Regions from separate parts of the Aminipila sp. genome, predicted to be linked through region 1. Evidence: riboswitches for the same ligand, from Rfam matches in the RefSeq annotation. Region 1 holds a riboswitch; each other region holds the start of a gene.
The links. A riboswitch is a leader RNA that binds a small molecule or an ion and turns the genes downstream of it on or off. The one in region 1 is predicted to bind cobalamin.
Positions count from the first base shown of each region.

Region 1 (5,089 bases):
CTCAGAGTTAGGATCTGTAATCTTTGAATCAAACTCCAGTCCCGATTCGGCATCAAACCAGTCTCTAGAATGCTTTAGTATCATCACATCACTACTGACCGGACCTATGATTTTTTTGCCTGTAGAAACCAGAGTCAGGCACCCTTCAGTATAATGTTTATCCAGCATTGCCTGCATTTTTCCCTGTTCAGATAGAGATTTACCATCCCCCTTCACTTTCAGTATAATGGTTTTTGTGCCAGTGATGCCTAGTGCTTTTGTACTCTCAGCAGAAACCGTAAGAACAACTTCCCTATCCTCTGCCTGATGCTTGACTGTTGCCACAATCGGATTGTCACTACCAAGCTCTCCTTTGGCAATTTGTACTACACCGGTATCACTGCTGCTCCACGTGAGATTTGCAAGCAAATTGTTTTTTGTATCACGTTTACGCACGGGTAAGCTTAATGAATCCGTAACAGCTTGTTGATCTGAATTATTCTGCTTTATACTTTCCCAATCAATTGTATACAGCACCGCTTTATTCAGCCAATCTTTCACTTGACCTTCATCCCAATCCAGTCGTGCTTTTACTGTAATCTCTTTACTGACATTCCCTTTAGAGAGAGTCAGCTTAATGTCATTAATAAAAACGAAGGCTGTACTGTAACCCAGTGTTGACGGGTCCTGATAAAAATATGTAAGTTCTCCATTTGCCCCTATACTTCCCACATCCGCTCTTGCAGGTGTACCCGGATTTATTAGTTTTACATTAACCCCTGTAATGTTCTTCTTTTCCAAAGTACTATTTATAAAAGTAATAAAATTTGTATCTGTACCATTCTTTGGAATCATGTTATTAGATAAAATCTGAATAGCTTTATCTACAGTTTCTTTATCCTGGCTGTCACTTCCGGCTGCTACTGTAAAAACAAAATCTTTTATTTTCTCTATTCCATTCTTAGATACGGTAGCCGTCAGAGTAACTTTTGTATCTGCATCAGGAGGATTAATAACACCATCATGGGAAATAATTGCTTCATTTCCTGACTTCCATGAAATGGCTGTACCATTGATTCCAGTGGATGGAAGGGTGAGATTAATCTTTACTGGATTTGAAGTATCCATAGTCAAAGCGTCCACTGCTGCTGCCACTGCATCCTCGTCACTCATGGCTGGCTGCTGCCACTGATGAACAGGATATTCTCCTTCAACCGCTATGAACTTAGATTCCTGTGGAGAATTTGCCCCATTAATCAACATAACAAAGTCTGCCGTTTTCATGTCTGCAGCAGTCTTAACTTCATTAGTACCTGAAATTGAAGCTGTACCTCCAAAGCCTTTTTCTGCTGAACCCTCCAACCAGTAGCAATCACTAACTTTAGTAGAGATACCATCTGGATATCCAGCCAGTGCACCCACATTACTGCTTCCTTTAACACTTCCAACATTGTAACTATTATGCAAGCTGGAAGGATAGATTTTAGCTATGTAACCTAAAAGTCCTCCCACATGAGAACCTGAAGCACTAATATTTCCACTATTATAACAGTAACTGACATCAGCAAATTTAGCGTTTCCAATGATACCACCTGCCATCATTTTTCCTGACACAGATCCTACATTGAGAGAGCCTAATATCTTAACCTTGTTATTGGCATTACCCTCTGTGCCGCCTACAAGCCCGCCTACAGTTGTTCCGTCCTTTGCACTCACAGCAGCATAATTGGCACAATTCACAATCTGACTGCCACCATTGGCACATCCAACAACTCCTCCGCTGTATGTAGCTCTGTCAGCATTGGTGGTAATTTTCCCTTTTACTGTGAGATTTTTTACAATACCTCCAGAACCCAGGTTTCCAAAAAAGCCAAGGTATTTTCCTTCATAATTGATATAGATGCCGCTAACAGTGTGACCCTTCCCATCAAAGGCTCCAGTATAGGGCTTTTGACTATCAACGCCTGTACCAATTGGTGTCCAAGGGCGGCTTTCCCCACCCATATTAATATCAGCACCCAGAACGGCACATAGTTTCAGATTTTTATTGGCCTCCTCTGCAAACCATGCCAGCTCATCGGCAGTCTTTATGACATAAGGGTTTTCATTACTCCCGTCACCTGCTGAAGGTTCACTAGTGTTACCAGAGCTGCCCGTTGTGACTTCATCTGCATACACATTTATGTTACCGGCTTCTGGTATACAAAAACCTGTAAAAATTATGGCAATGGTTAATATAATCACTAGCGCTTTTTTTACTTTATTCATTTCAAAAAACATTGCTTCCTCTTCTCCTTCTATTATTCTTATCTATATCATCGCATAATGCGTTATATTTTTTAGATTAGATAAAACCCGTATTCTCCCGAAAAAGTAAAGCACCAGCCACACAACTATATTTTGAGCACAAAAAAACTGTAGTAAAAAAATACTACAGTCCGTTTTTGCTGCAAATAAAAAAACCATGTATCACATCTAAATATGTACATATTAAATCAGTATAGCCGATTTCCCGCGGAATACTACTTTATTCATTTTATGCAGGTCTTCTGGCTCACGTATCATCACTTTTCTAACCTTCCCAAGATTCTCTCAGTGGTATTTTAGAAAAATTCCTCGTTTACAGCGGCGGGACCGCGCAGGTCTCTCACCTGCTTCCCTCTTAGCCATCCTAATTTATAAGTTAAACAAATTAAAACAGAACATAAAATGATTTATTAAATTATTTTCCAATTTATATCTACTTATAGGTTACCATTAAATAGGGTTAGTGTCAACAGCGTAGCGACTGCTTATGACTGCAAATATACAAGTAGTTTCAGTACCCCATTTTTACAAATCCATTTGATATTATCTTTCCTTCTTTGATACATATCGGAATCCTCTATGGCTCATACCATCTGGTTGGTTTATCATACCTTCATCATCCTTCATTAATAAGTTTGATATAGGTGATTTTGAACGGTTATGGCAACTTGCTTTAATACCTTGTGGAAATGTAAAAACATTTAACGGATCATATTTTCTTTTTATTTGTGTTAATTCATTTACATGATTCCCATAGTATTCTTCTAAATAATTTGGAAGCTTTCCATAAGGAAAGTTCACGTATGAGCCTGTAGTGACTGCTTCAAGATATGGAAATTGATTACTGATCCACTTCCTGTTTTTACTTGCATATTTACGTTCTTCCCATATAGACTCCAGCCAAATGATAAAATGTGCCTTGCGATAGAAAAAAGCTGTATCATCTCTTCCGACCTCTGCAACTCTACCCCCAAGTGCATACATTGAAATACCAGCAAATACAGACCCTTGAGGGCGCGCTTTGATTAATCCTACAATTTCTGATATTTCATTACAATTAAAGTATCTTAGAACAAAACGGCTTACGGATTGAAATTTTTCTGAGGAAGGATATACACTACCAATAATGGTAACCGCTTCCAGAAAAGTAACATACTCAATATTGTATTCTGCCCCTTCAAGTGCAAGGAAATCAGCCATCATTCGCTTTGCATCTTTCGGTTCACCATAGAATATCCCTCTTACCAGCATAGCCAAGCCATCACTGACAGAGTTATAGATTCTGGAAATCAACGTAATTCTATTATCGGCAGTTCTAAGCCATTTCTGCCAAATATGAAGAAATTCTTCTTGCTCTTCTGAAGTGACATTTTGATAATCTATTTCGATAAGGGTAACTTTATTAACTCGTGGAGGAAGTTTGAAGGTCATCGATACAATGACACCAAAGTTTCCGCCACCTGCCCCACGGCAAGCCCAAAAAAGATCGGAATTATTTATGCGGTCTGCTTCAATAATTGCCCCTTCATAATTTACCATTTCTATTTTCTCCAAGCTATCACAACCCAGCCCAAGATAGCGGCAGGAAAGTCCCCAGCCTCCACCCAGAGAATATCCGCTTACTCCAACGGATGGGCAGGTGCCACCTGGAAAAGGATATTTCTTTGAGGATACATATCCATATACCTGCTTGTTGGTTACCCCACTCTCAACATATAACTTTTTTTTACATTCATCAATCCTCATATGGTTCATTTCGCTTATATCAATAACTAAAGTACAATCTCCATTTGAATATCCTTCGTAATTATGACCTCCACTACGTATGCGAATCCGTACACAATGTTTCCTCGACCAAATCACTGCATTTGATACATCCCGTTTATTCTTACAATATACTATAATTAAGGGATATTGCTGTATTGCTCTGTTAAAGCCTTGTCTGGCTTCACTATATATAGGCTCAAATGGCGTAACAATGCATCCTGTCAAACCATATAAAAAGTCATTCATAAATATGCCTCCAAATTTTTAAATAATAAAATAAGCACAGTCATTCAGCTTATTCTATTATATGAAGCCACATTGTCCGCTGTTAAATTTCAGCGCCACCTAAATTCTGCATACGGACACAATTATTTTGACCCAGCTCTATCTTTTAATAATTCTTTTTACAGCTTGTACTACTACCAGAGGAACAAATGCTAGTATTCCAATAATTGCCATTTGATTCCCTGTCAAATCTGCCACTTCGAATAATTTATGCAACGGCTCTAGTACCAGTACAGCTGATAACAGGAGTGTACCAGCAAAGAAAGCCATGAAACTAAACTTATTCATAAAGAATGTTTTAAGGCTTAGCGGTGCATCAGTGCGGCAGTTGAAACCATGCACTAAGCGGGCTAAACTTAGAGTTGCAAAAGCCATGGTCATCCCAGTTTCATGTCCAGCTGCTTCGGTGCCAATATGATAGGCTGTCATGGTCACTATGGCTATCACAATACCTTGTAGTAAAACTTCAATTGCAAATCTTCGGTCCATTATAGGTTTTGATACATCACGCGGCTTGTCTTTCATCAATTCACCGTGTGCAGGTTCAACACCAATTGCTATAGCCGGAAGACTATCCGTTAATAAATTTATAAATAATAGATGTACCGGTGCAAATGGTGCCGGTAACCCCGATAAAGAAGCATACAGAACAGCAATAATACCCGCTGTATTACCAGATAGAAGAAATTTCACAGCATTTTTTATATTACCGTAAATACTTCTGCCATTGTTGATTGCCTTTACAATCGTT
Region 1 covers NZ_DAMBYD010000006.1:34,005-39,093, forward strand. The annotation lists gene RTW14_RS09340 (immunoglobulin-like domain-containing protein) at 1-2,259, opposite strand, end outside; cobalamin riboswitch at 2,502-2,702, opposite strand; gene RTW14_RS09345 (FAD-binding oxidoreductase) at 2,830-4,299, opposite strand; gene RTW14_RS09350 (cation-translocating P-type ATPase) at 4,438-5,089, opposite strand, start outside.

Region 2 (5,089 bases), on a different contig from region 1:
TTCTACGGATTCAGCACTCATTATAGATGCAATGGACATTTTGTATACGGGTAATGTTGATGGATTCTGCATCGTATCCAGTGATAGTGATTTTACTAGGTTAGCTAGTAGGCTAAGAGAGTCAGGCATGAATGTGATAGGAATGGGCGAAGAGAAAACACCACGTTCTTTTAGAGCTGCTTGCAATGTTTTTACCATATTAGAAGTGCTATTAAATCAAAATGAAGATGAGCTTATGGAAGAGGGGTTAGCTGCGAAGGCGGATAGTGAAGAGGTTAGCTTGGTTGATGCAGAAAAAGCTGGTGAAGTTCATTCGATTGAGAAAAATCATGGAGTTATAGAGGAACAACTTATTAAAAATTATATAAGTTCAATCATAACTGAAAATGAAAATCGTGGTAAAAATACAGTTCTGGCAGAGATTGGAAATCGGTTGGTAAAAAAGTATTCCGACTTCGATGTTCGTAATTACGGATACAGCTTTTTGTCTAAATTTATTGAGGAAATGGGCTGCTTTGAACTGCTTAAAGACGGTAAACTTGTCTCAGTTAGGATAAAAGATAATAGAATAAGCAAGGAAGAGTTAGATGAATTTATTATTAATTGTGTAAAAACAAATAAGAAAAATGGGATAGAGTTAGCAACATTGGGGCAAAAGGTGCATGGTAATTTTGATACCTTTGAGGTAAAGGATTATGGATACGCTACTTTTGCAAAATTTATTCAAAGTATAAGTCAACTAGAAATCAAAATAAATAGAGCAAAGAAAAAAATTGTCTGCATGTCTAAATTTATTTAGCTTTGAAGTGAGAATATGCTTTAATGAATGAGGGGATTAGAATTGAATACGAGTAGAACAGAAAAATCATATATAACAATTATGAATTTTTCAGGCATTTACAAATATGAGCAGTTTTATAAAGACGAAAATGTCATATGGCTGGATTTTTCCAAGCTACAGGGGAAAAACTGCTTTTGTGATAGTATGGCAGAAAAAACTATAAAAGATACGATAAAGAATATGTCACCACAAGGACTGCATTTTATTGATTCAGGAAATTATCATTATGCGACCAAATTTTGGATAGATAAAATAAGAGAGAAATTTAGCCTTGTTGTTTTTGATTATCATACAGATATGCAGAAACCAGTCTTTAAAAGCATTTTAAGTTGTGGCTCATGGGTGGTACAGTGCTTGGAGAATAATTCATTTATTGATAAAATTGTTTTGATGGGAATTGGTAAAGAACAAAAATTGGCTTTAGATGAAAAATATAAAGATAAGCTTATCTGCATTGATAGTGAGCAGATTAAGAAGAATGATTTTTCTCAAATCCAGAAATTAAGTGAACAGTATCCAGTTTACATATCTATTGATAAGGACGTGCTAAGCAGAAGAGTTATTGAGACAAACTGGAGTCAGGGCAATATGAAACTCACTGAACTAAAAAATATTCTTCATGGAATCATTCCTAAGCGAAAAATAATAGGAATAGATCTTTGCGGAGAATGTGCAAATGAGACGGGAAAGCTTAGCGCAGTAAAAAATAATGATGAAGTAAATGCAAATTTACTGAGGTTTTTAAAAGATGAAAGAAAGATAAAGTAAAGGAAATAATATAATATGACCATAGAATTAGCAGAAATTAATAAATATAGGTTGGAACTAGAAGCTTTAGCGTCCAAGGCCGCTGAATGTGGGGAACTTGAGTACCATATTGAATTAACAGAACATAAGAATTTAATGAGTGTTTATAAAATAAAATCAATAACTGGGAAAGAAGTATATGAAAGCTTATCGGATGAAGACCTTTGTGATTATATTAGAAGCCGTGCCAAAGATTTAGACCATGTGCCCACACAGAAAGAAGTATATTGGATTTATCATATGTACATTAAACACCGGTTTGGGAATTGGCCGAAAGCATTAAAAGCAGCGGTTATGTCAACAAAAGCTGGAAGTGGTGGACATAGCTTTAAAATTATAGAGGAAAGAGAACAGCAATGTCAGGAGTTTCTCAATCAAATAAGGGAAAAAGCTGATGAACTTCATAGACCGCCACATTTGGTAGAAATGAGAGATTGCGTTGAGGGTTTGAAATATAAGTTTGATACTTGGAACCAGGTACTTGAGGCTGCAGGTATAAACCAAGAGTGGAAAAATAAGCATATGCTTTTTATTGTAAATGATTTTACTGAAGAAGAAAAACTTTTATTGGAGAAGATTAAATCCAAGGCACAAAAACTGGGCCGATCTCCACTCAGAAAGGAAATTGAAAATGAAGTTAAAGAAAAACTTAAAATCAAGTGCAAAACATGGAGAAATACCTTACACCAAATTGGTATGGAGCCTATAGAAAAGCCAAAGTCATTTAGTGAAACATATTTGGATGATAGAAAAAATAAAGGAAAACATCATACGGAGATTTTAAGTAATGGCTTATATAAAGTGATGAATTTAAGCAAAAATGAAAAACAATATTTAATTCAGCTGAGAGAAATTGTTACTGAACTAGGACGTGCTCCCATTAAAGAAGAATTGCCAGAGGATGTCTACGACGGATTAATGAAGGCTTGTGGAAGCTATAGAAATGTGCTTTTTCAAGTGGGAGTGGAATCGTTAGATAAAACCAATACACAGAAAATCAGACGAAGGATAAAAAATAAAGTAAATTTATAACTTGAAATTTTGTTAAAACAGACTATTTATTTTAACCAGTCTGTTTTTTTATGACGAATATTGTTGAAACTACCAATATTTAGTGATATTATTATTGGGTAAAATTTAATATTTAAATACATATAGGTGAAGAAATTTTTAAAAGGGAAGCAGGTGAAAATCCTGCACAGCTACCTCTACTGTAAGTGAGGACGAAGAATAATGTCACTGGGAAACTGGGAAGACGTTCGGAGAAAGAGTCACAAGTCAGGAAACCTGCCATATGTAAGTATACGTTATTGGGTATGAAGGAGCGTGTATGTGGAATATAAGGTCTTTTTTGCATGCCAATTAAAGATCTTTTTTTTGACCCAATAATCAAATAAATAAAAGTATAAGAATATAGGAGAAATGATAATGGGTTTTGGATTAAGTAATATACTGCATTTAATAGGCCAAATTCTTTTAAAGCCATGTATGTGTGTATTATTATTATTAATGATTGTTACAGTATGGCAGTTTGGAGATTTTGCAGTAGAATTTTTTACAGAAAGAAGAAAACGAAAGAAATTAGATGCAACTGGATTGCTGAAAAAAATACATGAAGAAAATGATTTGCAAAAAACAATTGAAGGAAGCGGGCTGCCAGCCAGGCAGAAGGCAGCCTTAAATGTTCTTCTAGAATCCAGTGATATGCCGAAAACATCACTAACCGCATTAGCGCAAAGGCTGCTTGCAACGGAAGAGGAGAAGTACGATAAAGCAGTAGGAATTACCGATTTAGTGGCAAAGCTGGGACCTATGTTTGGACTTTTAGGTACATTAATTCCTTTAGGACCGGGAATCATCGCTTTGGGACATGGTGATACTGAGACTTTGTCTAAATCGCTGGCAATAGCTTTTGATACTACAATTTCAGGGGTTATTTCGGCAGCAATCTGCTGTGTCATTTCCAATATACGTAAAAAGTGGTATGAAGATTATCTGATTACTTTTGAATTAGTAATGGAAAGCATGTTGGAGGAGGTTGATGCAAATGCTAAGAAATAATAACTCTTTGAGTATGAGAAGGCATTATAAAAACAAAGAAGACATAAACCCCATGGAAAGTCTGGGTAACCTAGTAGATGTAATGCTTGTATTTTCTTGTGGCTTGATGATTGCAATCATTATGTTCTGGAATGTGGACTTAAGTAAAATCATGGATGTTGTTACAGAAGATCAGCTGGTTGAGGTGAATGATTTGGAAGATGCCATAAAAGATGGCTCCTTGTCAGAAGACTACGATTCAAAAGGATTTGTATATGAAGATGAAAAAACCGGAAAAATGTACATAGTGAAAAAGGAATAGGGGTTGACAAATGTTACCTAAAAGTGTTACCATTAGTTTGTAAATTGAATAAACCATTTATGTTCTACAGACTAAAGTCTAATTGATACAAGACGACGATTAGTTTAGTAGCTAAGAGGGAAGCAGGTTAGAGTCCTGCGCGGTCCCGCCGCTGTAAGCGAGGAGTTGTTCCTATTTGCCACTGAGTTTATACTTGGGAAGGCAGGAAACAATGATGATACGTAAGCCAGAAGACCTGCATAAGTTGTTCGAGTAGCCGACGGGTAATCGGTGATGCTTATAAACCTTAGGGTTTTAAGAATGATAAATATTACAGAAAAACGGACTGTAGCAGCTTTGCTACAGTTTTTTTGTTTATTTATATTAAGATGCCTTTTCATTCCTGAGGGTATAACAGTTTTGCATGTGAGCAAACCTGTTATAACCCTCATCCTTTTTTATAGATTTTTATCGTTTATGACCTAGCCTAATTTAAGAAAGAAATTGCAGGAAGGTCAGATGCTCTAAAATCATAAATATATAATTATAGCTAAATATAAGGAGGAACACCATGAATGTTAATTGGTTCAAAAATCAGGACAATGTAGTTTATGCAAATACTCAGGAATTTGTAGATAATTTTTCTAAAGAAACGGGTATTTCTAATTTGTCAGAGAAAATCGATGAATTTAAAAAGTCTCCAACTGGGGAAGGAATCACTGTTATAGGAAGAAAAAGAACAAGCATAAAGCTTTTAATCCCTAATTTGACATTTAACGAAAAAATAGAAATGGGAGAAAATGTGTGGGTATATATGGGAGAAAATTATGAAAGCTATTGTTTGTATTAACTAAAACTGTAATAAATAAAATACAGAAGCCTCTTAGTTGAGTATAACAGAAATTAGTTTCCAGTACTCATTAAGAGACTTTTTTAATTTGAAAGGATTTCGATACAATATGATTCAACTAATAAACATGCCTCTTGTAGACAATGTTCTAGATGAGTATGAAAATAGTGAAGAACTAAGAAAAGTGTGCAATAAATATGGCTGCCATGGAATTGAAGCCATATGGGGCGGTGAAAAATGTAGCTTTAAT
Region 2 covers NZ_DAMBYD010000007.1:64,725-69,813, reverse strand. The annotation lists gene RTW14_RS10940 (NYN domain-containing protein) at 1-799, shown strand, start outside; gene RTW14_RS10935 (arginase family protein) at 842-1,609, shown strand; gene RTW14_RS10930 (homing endonuclease associated repeat-containing protein) at 1,625-2,680, shown strand; cobalamin riboswitch at 2,787-2,957, shown strand; gene RTW14_RS10925 (MotA/TolQ/ExbB proton channel family protein) at 3,077-3,709, shown strand; gene RTW14_RS10920 (DUF2149 domain-containing protein) at 3,696-4,010, shown strand; cobalamin riboswitch at 4,068-4,267, shown strand; gene RTW14_RS10915 (hypothetical protein) at 4,561-4,839, shown strand; gene RTW14_RS10910 (TIM barrel protein) at 4,949-5,089, shown strand, end outside.
Region 2: it holds a riboswitch for cobalamin, as region 1 does, so the genes downstream of both, RTW14_RS10925 (MotA/TolQ/ExbB proton channel family protein) here and RTW14_RS09340 (immunoglobulin-like domain-containing protein) in region 1, are expected to answer to the same signal.

Region 3 (5,089 bases), on a different contig from region 1:
TATTAATGAATATTCAAACCCCTCACATACTGTCTTTGAATAGCCAGGTGTCTGGATAAATACGCAGGGAATATTTTCACACAGTTCTTCTGCTATTCCCTTCAGATCATCACCAATTAAAGATGCTCCCGGTGAATTAACTATGCAGATTATATCAAACTCCATATTGTTCTTAAAAAAAGTTAAGGCTTCTACAATTTTATCTTTGCTTCCATACACGTAATCTCTTTTATCCAGATAGGTACACGGGACTCTGAGTTGCCCGAAATACCACTTTTCAGGATAGTTTAAGGGATCTAGTTCTAACTGCTTTGTATTTTGATTATCTGAAGTTGCAGAATGATAGAACTTGCACCCTGTCGGTCCATTGATTAAAACGATAGCTTTAGAAATTCCTTCTAGTCCAAAAACAATGCCTGAGAAACTATCTGGTGTAATATTTTTTAAATAATCGTTCATCTTTTTTCCATTCTCCCTGTAAATCTAATTTTATTAAAGATGCCCATCTTTCTACCATGCTGCACCCTGAAAAGAAACCTGCATCCGGGCACATAGGTATGGTATCGGTTATGCAGTTTTTATATGCTTTACCGGACTCATAATTAGACAATAAAATATCCGGTTCATATTTTTCTATATCGCTCTCCCGGTTTTCCTTGTCATAATTTTCTTCTATGACAAAACTAGGATTCAATTGAGTCCTAAATCCCTCATCCTGTGAAAAGTTGAGTATACATACTTTTACAATTATAATTCCTGCATCAATGGCCGCCGTCAGTATCCAGTCAAGACTATGATTATATGTAATAATCATAAGTCTTTTGCCTTTTAACGTATCTTTAATAGTTTTCATTCTTTCCTTATAAACGATTGTATTTTCTTCAACTATTTTCGCCGCTATGTCCCATTCTCCCATTACTGTACTTATTTCTTTAAGCCACTCTGCAGTTTCAGCAAATCCCACAGGAAATTGCTTGTCAAAAAATTTACAGCCATATGTTTCTTTAAAGAATTTTTCCAGAATCATACCAGTATAGTCTTTATATGCAAGTAGATTCAATTCAGCCCTACAGAAATTTTTCAGTTTGTCAAATGTTGTATTACAAAGAAACCTACAGTTTACTTTTACATTCATTTGCTTTAAATATTCTTCAATAACTTGAAAATTACTTTCTGTATTTTTTGCAACAACCTTTTCAAATACAATGTTTACTATTTTTTTCTCCGGTTTAATGTTTCTATCTATGATCTGAGTTGCCAGTTCAGTATAGCATAAGAGCATGCCTTGTAAATAATCTCCTGACAAATTTCCATCAGATTTTACCGTAAGTATTGGCGTATCTTTATCTGCTAAATCTTTTACTTGATCAATGTCATCCCCTATAATCCCCGCTGGGCATGAGCTGATAATTATGATAGCCTTAGGTTTTTCTTTTTTTATATCTTTGATCTTTTCAATAAGTTTTTCCATACCCCCAAAAATCATATCGGTCTCGTTCATTTCTGTGCATTGAAAATTAGGTGATATGGAAACAGGCATCAATGATCCCCGTTCAAAAAGTCTACGTCGGCCTGAGGAACTAATACTTTGATAGGACAAATAGGCACAGTTCTTAGGAGCATGTGCCAATATTACGGCGTCCTGGATATGGATGCTCATAGTCATAGCCCCATTAAATGCACAGCCATGCAGAGGCTCATTTCTTATAACATTCTTTGACAAATACCGGTTTAATGATGTAGCCTCATCTACGGCAGAATGTTTTTCTTTTTGCCCTCTTATACGCTGTTGTTTTAGGGGTTCTTCCATTTCCTCTGAATTACATTTACTGAACTGGTTTCTGTCGTCCCCTTTTACAGTCTGGTAAATAACGGATTCCAGTTCATCATCTGTAAGCGGGTTTGCTTTATACATTGGAACACCCTCTATTATATTTCTGCTTAAAGACTTAAAGATTTCATCAATCTTCTTTTCTTCATGATTAATATCCGCCCCTTCATTTACAACCATTTTACGAGAAATAAGTTCTGCAACCGTAATATTTTCTCTTTCCGCCTCTGCAAAGACATTGCTTCTTGGAATTTTAGCACAAATTGGCAGGCCAACTGCTGCTGCAAAGGCATGAACTTTTCTGTCTTCATCTTCAATATTACGGGAGTTGTATAACAGTCCCGCAACTCTGGGCTTTCCACTGTCATAATTCTTTATGCCCCTTAGGATATTATTGGCTGCATACATAGCCATATATTCCCCTGAGGTCACTAAAAATATAGTGTCTGCATACTCTCTTCTAATGGGGACAGCAAACCCCCCGCATACGACATCACCCAAAACATCGTACAGAACTATTTCATAGTCCTTCTTTACCTGAAACTGCTCCAAAAGTTCAAATGATGTAATAATTCCTCTTCCTGCACATCCAACTCCCGGCTCAGGTCCTCCTGCTTCCACGCATCCTATAGAACCATATCCCTCAAACAATATGTCTTCTCTTTTATAATCTAACGCTCCTGTTATTTTGATATAGTCTAAAATGGTTGTTATCCTTCTCCCATTTAGCAAAAGTCTGGTTGAATCATGCTTTGGATCACACCCAATTTGTAATACTCTCTTGCCTGAGTCAGCAAGTGCCGCTGATATATTTGCACTGAGAGTAGATTTCCCTATACCACCCTTTCCATAAATTGCTATTTCAGTTTTCATTGTTACCTCCATACTTGCTAAAGACTTATTGGTTTTGGGTTTTGGGTTTTGCTATAAGCAATCTATAAAATATCTATTCTTACATATCTGCCGTCAAAAATCGGAACACCTGGATTAAATTCAACAGGTTTCCTAAAAAGTGGTCCATCACATACAAACGTATGGTATTCTCCGTTCTCACCGCATGCATCCACACCCTCAGACTTTAGCTTTAAAACCAGTTCTCTAGTCAACTGTTTTCCTATGTATTTTGCATCCATTTTTTCTGTATCTACAACGGTGATGTACGTTATAAATCCACTGTCTATAAAGTCATAAACCACCTGTTCTCTTGATTTCTTCCAAAGAGGAAGCAGTGGCTTCAAATCTGCATTTTTACATCGATCTGTGTTCCATGCTAGATGATCTTCTATATCTATATCTCCAAATACACAGATTTCTGCACCTTTAGCTCTTTCCTCTTTTAACACTCTTTCAAAGTTCATTTCATAATCTTTCCCTGACGTTATTATTAACCTTATGGGAATTTGTAATGAATCCGAAAGCCTGTCTATCATATTTTGGCCAATGCCATGAAACCACGTTCTATCCTTGTCCTCATTATATGTCATAATTAAACTTTGAGGTTCAAACCCCATGTCAATTGCTTTATATATAGCTAACGTGCTGTCTTTGCCACTACTATATGCCGCCGTAAATTTTGTATTTTTTTTCAATTCCACTCGCCTCCATTATGATAAATTTTCGTTATAAAGCTCCAAACAATCCTGCTCGTTAACACACAAAAACTGTAACATTACTGTTACAGCCGTTTTTCTGCAATTATTAATTTTTGTGAACACTGTGGATACACCATCCTGTTCAAGTCTTCTGAATGACCCGTCGAAAACTTTAGAAATTTATGCAGGTCTTCTGGCTCATGGGTCATCATTCCCTTCAACCTTCCCAAGCTAATAGCTCAGTGGTTTGTCATTTATGAGGATTAAAGCCTCACAAATACAATCTGATGGAACTCTTCATATACAGCGGCGGGGACCGCGCAGGACTTTTACCTGCTTCCCTCTTAGTCTGCCATATAATAAAAATAACCAACTTTTATCCAGGACAGAACATAAATTTACTATTTAATTGTAATCTTTATGCTATCATTTTCCCCATTAACTGTCAATATAAACTGTCTATAGGTAAAAAGTGTATATACTATAAACTATGTAGTCGAAAACGCAATTTGCCCATTTACAGTTGGACGAGAAACTGGTTATTTACTGGTTATAAATCAACTCTGCACTTCCATAGGGCATAGACTTTTCAAAATACAAGGCAATCTTTGAATCTTTGGATACGTGAATCTTTGTATCCCATAATCCTTCTTCCGTTTCCATAATTTGCTCCCCGATTAGCTCTAAAGAATCCGGAAACCAAATTTCATCTATATAACTGTCCCCAAAAGCCCACTCTCCAATTTCCTTCACCCCTTCTTTTATGATAATGGTATCAGCCACAGTAAAAGCAAATGCTCCCTGGTCTATTTTCTCAACAGTACCTGGTACAATCACTTTTTTTAAATTGACACCATGGTCAAAATCCCATGATAGCGCAGATTCATATATTTCAGTAACACCTTCAGGAATCGTAATTTCAGTTTCATTCCCTACGTAAGCATAGAGAATGCTGTCTTTGATACAGAAACCATTCTCATCTTCAAAAGTGCGATAATACTGTTCTGTAGCATTTAAAGTTTGGGGAGTTGATTGGACGTCCCGTGCAAACAGAAGGATTACTAAAATTGCTAAGACTGCTATAAGCAAAGACCTTTTAATCATGCGATATATTCCCCCAAAGTGAAAGATTTGGACTACACAGGCAAAAGGTCAGGGACAAAGCCACTAAGACCGCTGTAGAGCCACAAATAATAAATAAAACCGTAGTACAATAAGATAATTTTATCAGCTTTAATAAAAATTTTCTATAATTAAGTCAAAATATATATTAAAAATCAATTATGCTCCAGTTGTTGTACACTTGTTGTCAAACCAAAATTTTAGCTCCCAATTCCAAAAACTAAAAAACCCTGAATCCGTTAGAATTCAGGGATGTTATCATGGTTGCGGAGTCAGGACTTGAACCTGAGGCCTCCGGGTTATGAGCCAATTGCTTGTACTTTTCACTTAATAGCATACCAGCGCACTTTTGCTCACTTTTCAACGTTTCCGCCGCTTTTCGTTTCCTTTTGATGCATTTTAATACTATCAAAACCGTAGCTTATTTGTCAATAGAATCCATAAAATAAGCTACCAAATAAGCCACGTTTATTGATGTAATAGTCGATATGTTGCTGGACCCTTATCGCCTTTCCTTCTTACACTGCAATCTCATAAGCCCGTT
Region 3 covers NZ_DAMBYD010000011.1:100,383-105,471, forward strand. The annotation lists gene RTW14_RS15180 (nitrogenase component 1) at 1-459, opposite strand, end outside; gene RTW14_RS15185 (nitrogenase component 1) at 425-2,704, opposite strand; gene RTW14_RS15190 (diphthine--ammonia ligase) at 2,767-3,420, opposite strand; cobalamin riboswitch at 3,590-3,803, opposite strand; gene RTW14_RS15195 (leucine-rich repeat domain-containing protein) at 3,967-4,527, opposite strand.
Region 3: it holds a riboswitch for cobalamin, as region 1 does, so the genes downstream of both, RTW14_RS15190 (diphthine--ammonia ligase) here and RTW14_RS09340 (immunoglobulin-like domain-containing protein) in region 1, are expected to answer to the same signal.

Region 4 (5,089 bases), on a different contig from region 1:
AAAGGTTTGTTGGCACCCTCCGCATATGTTAAAGTAAAATTGCCTCCGTCTAACACTCCAGAAAACGGTTTTAAACTTACACCTTTATCATCACCGTTGCCACCGCCTATTGAAGCCCAGTCAGTATCAAGCACAATATCGCTAGTCATTTTAAAATGCATATCTGCAAAGCTGTAGCCCTGATTAACAAAATCTTTTAATTTCGTTAAATCTGCTTGACTGGCAAGCTGCCATGGACTTTCCTCCGTTCCACTGCCTTTCCATGCTTTTAAAACTTCCTCGGGATATGCCACATCTGGCTTATCCACATAAACAGCAATTGGTTTGTCATACAAACTAGTTGTATAATTTTTTCCTTTATATGTATATGTAACAGTACAATATATCCACTGCAATCCATAATATTTATCTGTTTTGGGTGTATATGTTATTGACGAGTTTACATGACTAGTACTAGTACCATTCTGTATAGTCCACATATAACTGTACTTTCCGCCCAAATCAATGCTTGATGCAGTTACCTTAAGTGGTATTACCTCAGTATCTCCCTGTTTATAATAGAATCCATGTGTATATTCTCCGAAAAACCCTTTATTTTTTTCTGAAACCTCTGGTACTTCAACATCCCAGTCAACAATTGGTGTAGGCTCTGCTTCTACAAGTACAGAAACCAGTTCTGAAGCTGTACTTTTCCCTGTATCAGTATTGGTTGCCACACAATAGTAATAAGCTGTTCCTGCTGATTCAGTAGTCGGTACATATCTAACAGCATTTGCCCCCTCTATGGGAGTTCCATTGTCACTATTGTTTTCCTCATTTTTATACCACTGATATTGCAGATTTCCTCCTGCACTAGCATAAATCTCCAGAGCTGCTGCATTATCGTTCTGGATATAATTAGCACTTGCAGGTTGTAACAGGATAGTTGGCTTTTCCGTAGCAAGTTCTTTTTTTAAAATCAGAGTATATGTATTGTCTACATAATTCTCATCTTCTTTATGAATCACTATCGGAACTTTTGCCTGCCCCTCCGCATCAAATTCAAGTTTATCTGCAGTTAACGCCATTTTTTGTCCGCTTACCGCATCCTTTCCACCTATAGTGATTGTAGAGCTTTCTGATTTGGCTACAGGTGTTATATCAATATTCTCCTGCCCTGGCTTCACATAAACCTCATATGAATTTGCCCATGGATTGAAATTTTCTTTTGCAAATCCGTCTACAGTTAAGCTAGTAAAAATTGGTTTTCTTTTGATTGCAATTGTAAATGTATTGATAAATTCATTTAGATTCCATGAATTCTCCATTCCAATACGAATATTACTTACATTTGATTTAATATGAATATTACTAGGCACTCCATATGAATAATCAAGTCCATTGTTAGTCCATTTATTATCTGCAAAACTTCCATAAATCCAACCTAAACCTTCTATATTATCTTCCATGTAAATTGAAGAATAAATGTCACTTACATCCTCAGGAATTGTCAGGCTGTATTCCTTCAACTCTTTGTCAAAAATAGGGCTCAACATACACGGTGAACTCATATCTTCTTTCAAAGCTAATTCAACTTTGCTGAATTCTGGTGCTTTATCTAGTACATTAACCACACATGCCGGTGCAGCCGCTGTAATCGTAGCAGTTTCAGATGGTTTTGCTGAAAGTACATAAGTACCTGATGTTGGGAAATTCAGAATAATATTTCCAGATTTATCACTGATACTTGGTGAAACAACTGCAGATTCACCTTCCATCGTATATGCCATAACTTCATATCCAGTAAGAGCTTTTCCGGACTTAGCTTTGGCTAAATCAAAATATGCCAATTTTAATGGAAAATCTTTACCTTTTATAACCGTTGTTTGTAAAGCAGCTTTTGCCGAAAAAAAGGAAGAAGTACTCTTATTATCAACAAAAACCGCACTGGCAGCTTTATCTTTTTCACTGCAAATAGTGGCAAAAATCTGAAAATTCTTTGCGTCATTATTGCTAGGATTTGGAATTTCAAATTTTGTGTCACTAACTAATGAGGTAAAACGGTATCTCATCCTAAATAATATAGACTTATCCTGCTTTTCAATTCCCCACAGCTTTGTTGCACTGCCTTCACTACTTGCATAGCCTTCCGTACCATCGATATAATACTGCTCATGAGCACAGAGCATTACATCATCTATGGTGATTTTGTTATCACCATCTTTATCCGTTACGTCTAACTTTTTCTGTACTATTAGTTGCCCAGACTTATCCTTTAAGATCTGTCCTTCTGCGCTAACTGTTAAATATACGGGAATGCTTGCTTCTCCTGATTCATCAGCCCACGATATATCTGGTAACGTTCCCAAAATAAAAACTATTACCAAAAGTATGGATAGGCATCGCCTTCTAATGTTAATAAAAATACTACCTTTACATTTTCCCATTTTAGCTTTCCTCCTTAATTTTACCTTACTACATATAATTCTGATATCTCGACATTTTTACAAATTCCTTTATTTGTCCTAAAATCACTGGATCTACTCGCTTGCTCACTGAGATGCACTCGTTTACCTATTGATTTCATTCCTTAAAATAAATTTTTATTGTTGATTCTGGTATATATCCTGGCAGGTTCTATTTCATTGGTGATAAAATCAGGACTTTTCTGTATCAATTCAAACATTTCTCCCGGTTTCATGTAGGGTTTCATAATCTCTGCCACTAATGGGAATAACTGTGTTTTTTCACCGTAAAAATCTATCAGCAGCATCCAGTGTTCATAGATTTCGTTTTCACTCATAGCTTTAAGCAGCCATGCAGACTCCACCTCAATATTTTTCTCAAAGAATTGCATTAAAGTATCTTCTAAGCCATAGGGCACTGTTTCGGGTTTTCTGAGTTTTATTTTTCCTACGTGTTGTTCTCTGCGCAAGGTCATACCCATGGTCTGTGCATCAATGATTTCCATTATCTTTCTATCTAAAACTATATTTTCCTCGAAAGGTGCAATCACAATTCCATTTATTTCTGCCATGGAATCGATTATTAAATATTTAAGCTTGCTATATGGCATTTCAACGAGCTGCTCTTGTCTAAATCTGCCTAAATTTGATTTCTTATGTAGAAATGCAGGAACAAACTTTCTTCCGTCTCCTGTCATTAACAGTGCAAAGTTTTTTGGGCCTTCTTCTTGTTCTTCAGCCGCATCTGGAATCCATAGCACGGATTCATTGAGCTTTTTAAAAAATTCACTCTCACACTCTTGAGTTTTCTCCTGTATAAACTGTTTAAATAATTCGGTTAATTCTGTTTTTCTTTCTTCCATGTTATTCTTTCCTCCCTGCTTGCATATATAAAATATCTTGTGAACCAAAAAGAGCTGTGACTTAAATAAGTCACAGCTCCGTTTTTAACTGTCTATTTTAATGTACTCTAAACCCGTGCTATAAAAAACAAGCACGTTATAATCAAGCCTTCACCCTAACCGAGGTATGTTTAAAACTTATGTTTGTCTTCTGACTTGCGTATCATCATCTTTTGCCAGTCTTCCCAAGGTTTTCACTCAGTGACTGCCCTTTTTTCAGGGCTAAGGCTCAGACTCCTCGCTTACAGCGGCGGTACCGTCCCGGACTTTAACCGGTGTTCCATCTTAGCCATTAGCAGTTTTACTACTAACGGAACATAAAATACATTATTACCCAATATTCACTTTTTCACTATTGAATTTATACTAACAACAAATTTTCAGTTTGTCAATATGCCAATGACTACTTCTGTTATGGTAAATTTCCTTCTTATGCACTAAAACATCCATTTTTTTTGTTGCTTTTTAAAAGTCTATTAAAACCTACAATACCCGCAAATAAATAAAACACATTTAAACTAATATACTGAAGCCATTCATATATACTAACGGATAAATTCAAATATATTTCTCTCGAAATATCTATTCCTAACGCAAAGGGAAATAAGTATTGTATATAATTGGAATTTATATTATATACGCTTGAAAATATAAGCATGATTCCCGAAAGTACATACATAAACTGTCCCATTACTTTAATTTTTAAAGTAATGCCGCCAAAAATTACTGCCCAACCAAATATACCTAATAAAGCCGGGGCATAGATTAGTACGCTAAATAAATATTTAACTATGTGCGTTATGTTTATAATATTGAATAAACTAGCAAAAACAACGACACATAACTGAGCAATAAGACAGATTGCAAGATTGGATATAATCCTTGCAAACATTAAAAATATAAAATTACTTTTTGTTAATAATTTTGACTCAAGTATCCCGCTATAATACTCACCGCTAATGTTGAAAACATTTACTTGTATAATGAAATAACTAAATTGCCAATATGTATATCCAATTAACACTAACATACCTTCGTTGGCAGCACTGACATCATACCATTCGGATATTGCATTGCTGTCATTAACAAGTACAATTAATCCATACACCCCAATATTTGCAAGAATGTTTATTAGCAATGCTATCTTACTTCTAAATTGTCGGAACAAGTCATACTTTAGTTCATATACCCAAGGAGTTAAGTTAGTAGATACAAATTTTCTCATAATTTTCTATTAGCTCCTTTACTTCTAAATGTTCTGTTACTCTTCCCCTATTTTGACCAGCTTTCACAAATAGGTAATCATCTGCAACTCCAGACAGAAAATTCACATCATGAGAGGAGATGATTATTGATACGTCTTTTGTTTCCTTCAGCTTTTTTAACAACTCCTGTAATACTAAAACCGAATCAATATCCAGCCCCCACGTTGGTTCATCAATCAATAATATCTTTGATTGTGCGCATAATCCAGCTAAAATGCAGACTTTTTTCTTTTCTCCTGAAGAAAGACCTTCAACTAGTCTATTTAAGTAATCAAGGATTCCAAAGTCCTCTGCATACTCATAAATTAAAGCTTTCGATTCACCTGGACTATTTCCCTGTAAAATACTATAATACATCATATTTTCAAAAACTGTATTCTTAAAGTATAAGCATCTGTCTCCAGACAAAATCATAGTCACGTTATCTTTTGCCCATTTGTCATCCAGTGATTTTCCATCAATCAAAACACAACCATTC
Region 4 covers NZ_DAMBYD010000007.1:77,696-82,784, forward strand. The annotation lists gene RTW14_RS10960 (S-layer homology domain-containing protein) at 1-2,426, opposite strand, end outside; gene RTW14_RS10965 (enhanced serine sensitivity protein SseB C-terminal domain-containing protein) at 2,570-3,307, opposite strand; cobalamin riboswitch at 3,472-3,681, opposite strand; gene RTW14_RS10970 (hypothetical protein) at 3,777-4,571, opposite strand; gene RTW14_RS10975 (ABC transporter ATP-binding protein) at 4,549-5,089, opposite strand, start outside.
Region 4: it holds a riboswitch for cobalamin, as region 1 does, so the genes downstream of both, RTW14_RS10965 (enhanced serine sensitivity protein SseB C-terminal domain-containing protein) here and RTW14_RS09340 (immunoglobulin-like domain-containing protein) in region 1, are expected to answer to the same signal.